One region of the Ruegeria sp. N7 genome, then DNA from elsewhere that is predicted to be linked to it. Evidence: riboswitches for the same ligand, from Rfam matches in the RefSeq annotation. Region 1 holds a riboswitch; the other holds the start of a gene.
The links. A riboswitch is a leader RNA that binds a small molecule or an ion and turns the genes downstream of it on or off. The one in region 1 is predicted to bind cobalamin.
Positions count from the first base shown of each region.

Region 2: linked by a shared signal. The riboswitch ahead of ACR0ES_RS08360 (ABC transporter substrate-binding protein) and the one ahead of ACR0ES_RS17850 (hypothetical protein) in region 1 are both predicted to bind cobalamin.

Region 1 covers NZ_JBQFLR010000021.1:8,665-12,349, reverse strand. The annotation lists gene rsgA (ribosome small subunit-dependent GTPase A) at 1-379, shown strand, start outside; gene ACR0ES_RS17855 (alpha/beta hydrolase family protein) at 416-1,273, opposite strand; cobalamin riboswitch at 1,407-1,625, shown strand; gene ACR0ES_RS17850 (hypothetical protein) at 1,716-2,123, shown strand; gene ACR0ES_RS17845 (protein-tyrosine phosphatase family protein) at 2,115-2,627, opposite strand; gene ACR0ES_RS17840 (DNA polymerase III subunit gamma/tau) at 2,800-3,685, shown strand, end outside.
Region 2 covers NZ_JBQFLR010000004.1:189,292-192,976, forward strand. The annotation lists gene ACR0ES_RS08355 (FecCD family ABC transporter permease) at 1-985, opposite strand, end outside; gene ACR0ES_RS08360 (ABC transporter substrate-binding protein) at 1,000-2,004, opposite strand; cobalamin riboswitch at 2,158-2,350, opposite strand; gene ACR0ES_RS08365 (hypothetical protein) at 3,220-3,600, opposite strand.

The sequences.
Region 1 (3,685 bases):
ACGGGGCAGGCACACGACAACCGTGCGTGCGTTGCACCCGATGAGAAACGGTGGATGGTTGATCGACACGCCCGGAATGCGCGCATTGCGCCTGCTGGACGCTCAGGACGGGATCGACGACGTATTCTCGGACATCACAGAGCTTGGCCAAAGCTGTCGCTTTTCGGATTGTCAGCACGAGACCGAGCCCGGCTGTGCCGTGCAGAACGCAATCGACGAAGGCGTGCTTGATCCGGCGCGGCTGGACCGTTGGCGCAAGCTGCGGCGTGAAGATCAGCGAAACTCGGAAACCGTTGCGCAATCGCGGGCGCGGGACAAGGCTTTTGGCAAGATGGTGCGCGGTGTCATGCAGGACAAGAAACTTCGCAAACGGCCATAGCTGCAAGGTGTTATGGAAAACCTGCGTCGCGTCTGATCAGGCGATCAGGCGCGGCCAGACCGCTGCATTGCGCCGGGCAAATGCTCCGATATGGCCTATTTCCGGCAGTCCGAATTCAGCAGGCTTCAGAAGGTGGCGTCTGGCCTCGGGGCCATACAAATCAGCAAGGCGCCAAACCGCCTCGGGCGGAGCCATCTGGTCATCTTCGAACGTGAACAGATCCACTGGTGTTCCAGAACTGCCCCAATGCGCATCAGGCAAATTCTGCCCGATCTCGGGAACGTAGCTAAGAGGGGCTGTACACCATTTGCGCCATTGCCAGTAGACCGAGGCGGGCAGGTCCGAACCAAACCCGATTGCTTTGCCGGGTAGATAGCCAAGTGCCCGCACCATCAGCGGTGCATGGCCATACCAGAACAGCCCTGCCAACCCCCGATAGGGCCATGGGTGATCTTTCAAAGTCACCAGTCCCGAACACACACCGATCATTCGGTCGATCTGGTCGATATCCGGCTGCACCGGCCCCAGCATCGCACCGACGGAATGGCCGATGGTCCACTGCTGCGCCTTTGGAAACCGCCTGCGCATTTCGGCCCGTGCCGCTGGCATGTCGATCAACGCCCAATCCGCCATTGTTGCAGTTGCGTCTTTCAGGCGGCCAACCAAAGAAAGCCCGTAGTCCCGATAGTCATAGGTCAGGCAAGCTATCCCCCGGTCGGCAGCCAGCCATCGCGCGAAGTGTTGATAATAGTCACGCGGCACACCCGTGGCACTGTTCAGCACGATAACCGTGTCCGGCTCACCCACTGGCCGGTACAGCCGCGCCGACAAGGTCACAGACCCGGACGGAAAGCGGAAATCTTCGATCAACACTGTCTGTTCCGTATCCAACATGATCCCCGGCTTTCGCTGAAAAAATCGGTTTGCCTGCCTTCGATGCCGACGACACTAAGCCGGAAGGTAAACCGCATCCAGCATGACCAAACGTCCGGCCTAAAGATCGGCTTGACTCGGAACGCGATCAGGCGCTAGCGGTTGTGTGATGGTTTCCGGCCCCCACAAGAGGTCGGGATGAAAAGGGAACACGGTGCGGTTTGTCTGGTCACACAGATATCAACCAAGTCCGCGACTGCCCCCGCAACTGTAAGCGGTAAGTAATGCCGAAATACCACTGGCCCACGGGCTGGGAAGGTCGGCAGAGCAATGACCCGCAAGTCAGGAGACCTGCCATCGGAACTGAAACCGAAACTCGGGCGGGGTGTCCGGGCAGGTCCTGACAGCGAGATGCTGTCCCACCTGCCCCAATATCCAGCCCACCACGCGCGGAGGGCGCAGGATGATCTGGAAGACAAAGTCACACGAATACAGCGCAACTGTGTGCCAGCGGACGGGCAATACCTGCCCGGCTTTGGCGCGACTGGCCCGCTCGATTTCCGAAGCCATGGCGCAGGCGGTTTCGGCCACCAGCGAAGATTTCGAATTTGAAGGCAACAGCGCGCTGTCACATTGCGCGGAAGGGTGCATGGCAACGATCCGAGCGCGATCCGACAGCGTTCGCGTTTTCTGCGGGGCGCACCCTGATACGGCAATTCGGGACCTTGATGCCTATGCCGATTTGATCTTCGGACCTACATTCAGCACGCTGCCCTCGGGCATTGTCGCGAACCCGCCTTGCGCCATGATCGAGGTTTCAACGATCCGGCCCCGGAAAACCGGCTACGCACCCCAGCAGCTGTCAGCTTGATCCCACTTCCACCTGTGCCGGGGTGATCCGGGACGCCCAGGCCAGCTGCGCATCGGTTTCGACAGCGCAGGGGCGCACGGCCCGCAGGCGGTCCAGTGCGTCGCTGGCGCGTTCACCGCATTCAACCATCAGTCGCAGAACAATCATCCCGGATCTGCCGCACCCCCCACGGCAATGCACAAGAACCCGGCCACCGCCCGACAGCGCATGTCGGGCCGTGGCGCTGACCTCTGGCCAGGCCTTCTGAACCGCCTGCGTCGGTGCTCCAAAATCTTCGATCGGCAGGTGAACCCACCGGCTGGCACGGCTTTGGATGTCGCTGCCAAAGTGCTGCGCGCCATCCTGAAGCATTTCAACATCCGTCGTCATTGAAATCACAAGGCCCGGTTTCCAAGCCGCAATCATATCCAGATCGCCGACGTAATCCCCGCCACGCCCGGGCATTGAAGTAAGGGCAAGCGTTCCGCCTCCGACCTGCAGAGCAAAAATGACCAGCTGCGACATGAAGTGCGTCCTCCCCCAAGGTACTCTTTAAGAAATGAGTCATTAAATCCGCTGGACCAGTTTAGTTGGAAACCAGCCCGTTTCTGAAACAAAAAATCATCGCGCCCCACAGTGGACGCGGACTGCCGCCGCCACTACGCTGTGCCGAAGCACCGAATCCGAGCGAGAAGACATGACAGACACGCCCAGCCCCGCCTATCAGGTTCTCGCCCGCAAATACCGCCCGGAAACCTTTGCCGACCTGGTGGGTCAAGATGCTATGGTGCGCACCCTAAAAAACGCCTTCGAGGCCGACCGGATTGCGCAGGCCTTTATCATGACCGGCATTCGCGGAACGGGAAAAACCACCACGGCGCGGATCATCGCCAAAGGCATGAACTGCATCGGGCCGGATGGAACCGGAGGGCCGACAACCGAGCCTTGCGGTCAGTGCGAGCATTGCGTCGCAATCATGGAAGGTCGCCATGTCGATGTGATGGAAATGGATGCGGCCAGCCGTACCGGCGTCAACGATATCCGCGAGATCATCGACAGTGTCCGCTATCGCGCCGCCAGTGCACGCTACAAGATCTACATCATCGACGAGGTTCACATGCTCTCGACCAGCGCATTCAACGCGCTGCTCAAGACGCTCGAGGAACCGCCCGCACATGTGAAATTCATCTTCGCGACCACCGAGATTCGCAAAGTGCCGGTCACGGTTCTGTCGCGGTGTCAGCGCTTTGACCTGCGCCGGATCGAGCCCGAAGACATGATCAGCCTGCTGCGCAAGATCGCCGGGGCGGAGAGCGCGCAGATCGCCGACGATGCGCTGGCGTTGATCACCCGCGCCGCAGAAGGATCGGCCCGCGACGCGACCTCACTGCTGGATCAGGCAATCTCGCACGGAGCCGGTGAGACGACGGCGGATCAGGTCCGTGCGATGCTGGGTCTGGCCGATCGTGGACGGGTTCTGGACCTGATGGACATGATCCTGCGTGGTGACGCGGCAGGGGCGCTCGCTGAACTGAGTGGTCAATATGCGGAAGGTGCAGATCCTCTGGCCGTGCTGCGCGATC
Region 2 (3,685 bases), on a different contig from region 1:
GCGCACCGATCAGAGCGGTGACCACCCCAATCGGCAGAACCTGACCCGGGATGATGATGCGCGACACGATATCTGCGCCGATCAGGAAGACCGCTCCGATCAAGGCGGAGGTTGGGATAAGCCTGCGATGCCCCGGTCCCACAAGGAACCGGGCAGCATGAGGGATGACCAGCCCGACAAAGCCAATGGATCCGACGATAGAAACCATGACAGCTGTCGTGAGCGCGGTCGCAAAGATCAGGGTTGCCTGCACCCGACGTACCGATATGCCCAGCGAGGCCGCTGAATCAGAGCCGAAAATAAAGGCGTCCAGTGCTCTGGCGTGAAAGCGGCAAATGAGCCAACCGACAAGGGCCACCGGAATGGCCAGATACACATCCGGCCAGCGCACGCCGCTGAGGTTTCCCATCAGCCAGAACATGATCCCGCGCGCCTGATCGGCATTGGCGGATTTGGCGATGATGAAGGCCGTCAGCGCATTGAACAACTGAGACCCGGCAATTCCCGCCAGGACGATCTGTGCCGTCGCAACCCGTCCGCCCCCTGCGCCAGCGGCTCGGGCCAGCAACGCGACAAAACCAAAAGCCAAAAGCGCGCCATTGAACGCGCCAAAAGACAGCGACAAAGCCCCCCCACCCAAACCAGCGATGGTTACAGCCACGGCACCCGTCGAGGCCCCGGCAGAAATGCCCAAAATGTAAGGGTCGGCCAACGGGTTTCGCAGCAAAGCCTGCAACACGACCCCTGCGACAGCCAGACCGGCACCGCAGGACGCAGCGACCAGAGCGCGAGGAATCCGGTAGCTCCAGATAATACCCTGATCAATTGGGTCGACAGGAAAGTCCGCTCCGGCCAGCTTGTTGGCCAGAACGGAGAGAACCAAATCGGGCGACAGAGAGGTTTCCCCGATCATCGCGCCCGCAAGAACCGCCGCAATCAACAATGGCACGGTAAGGCACGCAGCCTTGAAACCCTGCCGTAAGATTGCGGCGACCTCGTTCACAGGTTGTTTCCGATGGTATCCAGCTTCTCGGCCAGATCCTCCAGCGCCGGGATTGCGCGGATGGTGGCGTCCATGGCCTGCGCATCCATAATGACGATCCGGTCATTCTTGACCGCATCCATCTGGCTGGTCACCGGATCAGTGCGCAGGAACTCCAGCTTTTTCAGGTAGTCGTCCGCAGCAAAGCGACGGCGGTCCATCTTGGCGATAACAATCACCGTCGGATTGGCCTTGGCAATGGTTTCCCAGCCCACTGTTGGCCATTCTTCATCCGTCTCGACGACGTTGCGGATACCCAATTTACTCATCATGTATCCCGGTGCGCCTTTCTGTCCGGCCACAAACGGGTCGCTTTCCATTTCAGGAGAGGAAAACCAGAATACGGCTGACACATCGTCCAGCTTCACGGTTTGCGCCTTGGCGACGGCTGCGGCTTCGCGGGCCTTGTACTCGGCAACCAGGTCCGTGCCGCGTTCGGATACATCAAAGGCTGCCGCCAGTTCTTCGATACCCTGATACAGCGTATCGGTCGAGAACGCTTGCAGGCGGGTGCCATCGCCGCCGACTGTATTGTCTTTGCCGATGCAATCTGCAGGCATTACGTACGTTGGAATGCCCAGTTCGTGAAATTGCTCACGCGTGGCGACGATGCCCTCGGGTCCGACATGCCACTCATATTGCGCTGCGACCAGTCCCGGCCGCTTGGCAACAACGCTTTCAAAGCTGGGATCATTGTCTGCCAGACGCTCTACCTTGGCATTCACCTCGGCATATTCAGGCAGCACCTCGTTGAACCAGACCGAGGTTCCAAGAACCTGCTCGCCCAGACCCAGCGCATAAAGCACCTCGGTCGCGGCTTGGCCGACCGTGACTGACGACGTCACTGGCGCGTCAAACGTGACCGAGTGACCGCAGTTTTCGATAGTTAGGGGAAAGTTTCCTTCGGCGGCAGCGCTGGTAGCCAGCAAGGAAAGGCCAATCAGGCCAGTGCGTAGAAACATGACAATCGATCTCCATGTGTCAATGACCAGAGAACGGGTGAATGGGCATTTACCGAAGCAACAGACGCTTTACTGCCTGCCGTGAGCGCAGGGTAGAAAATAGACCGCCCGGCGCGTTTCTTCGGCAACCTCCCCGGACAACCCCGCCCGGTGTGTTTCGGTTTCATACCGGCAGGTCTCCTGACTGACGGGTCTTTGTCTGTCCTGTCTTCCCAGACCAAAATGGCCCAGTGACGGAAATGGACAGCGCTCGCCGCCTACAGTTGCGGGGGCAGTTCCGGTTGGCACCAAAAGGCACCTCGGATTCCCTCTTAGCCACATCGGGACCGGTAAAACGCGGGTACCTTAACACTTACCCTGCGGCAAGAAAAAACTCCGGGGTCTTTCCTATTTTCTCGCAAGAGCATGCACCTGCGCGTCTCAACATGGCGCTGATATCAGAAAAGCCGCTGAGAACGCGCCAAAATCCGGACCTAGATTCATAGTGTGTGATATTAGGTGCAAATTGAGCATAAGCGTGCACGAATCAGTATTTTCTCGCATAGGTTGTGCAAAAAAATCTCTTAAAAACAATAGCTTAAAGAGCGACAAATTTGATGAAACACCATAACTGTGCAACGCGTGAAGCATAAGCGTGCAAGACCAAAATCAGGAGGCATAAGCGTGCAAAAGTAGAACAAAGACCAAGACCACTAGAAGTGCCGGCCCATGCCGCAAATATTGAAACAACACTAGTCCATCGCAAATTTGACGGGCTTCGGCGAGCATCGCACCTCGAAGACTTTTTCGAGAGCTACCCACTGCACCGAAATCGGATGTTGAGATGGCTCGGGTCAACTTCCGCTTTATCGGGCAAAGCTTCGCTTCTCTGCCGCGCAGCATCCCGACTGTACTACGTCAGCGATGCGCAGAAAGCAGACTTTGCAAAGTCCGGTTGACCACATTGTCCACCAAAGGCGACAGTTCTGCTTCGCGACTGGGCTATACATAGCCCTCAAAGCGTATTGTTTGCGGGACTTCAGTTGCACCGTTTTCCTGAGCGAGTAGGGCGCGTGCTGACGAAAAGGTAGCAAGCGCAAAAAGAACAAGAAGGGCCTTTATCATCGTAGCGCCTCGGATCCGGGTTTTGAACTTGGGCCGGGGTTCACAAATGATCGCCCCGGCCAGCGTCAGGGCAAACGAGGTAGTTCTTGCCCTGAAACATCGTACTTTCGCCTAATTTAGAAGATCACCGACGATGCCGACGGCATCGACCACGGTAGACAGGTCATTCGTAACTTCGAGGACTTCGTCATCGACCAGAATGTAGCGGTTTCCTTTGCCCGGCTCCCCAAGCTTCCATTTGGAAAGGTCCCCAATATCCTCGAACTCCAGGTCAGATGGGAGCTTGGCACCGCGCGTGTAGCGCTTGATCTGTCCAGGTGGTACAGCTTTTGGGCCTTTGCCGGGTTTGTCTTCTATCTGAATGCTGACATCACCGTTCTTGCCCCCCTTGTTCGGCTTTTTACCCTTGTTGTCTTTGGCATGGGCATCGCTGCCTCCAAGGATGAAAAACACAACTGCTAAGGCTGCAAGAATTCCGTATGCAATCTTCATAGATTGTTCCTTTGCTTCCCAACTTCATTCGACCGGCGTTGAAAATTCCGGCACGCGCTTGATCTCTCTTAGTTGCCCTTTGGCA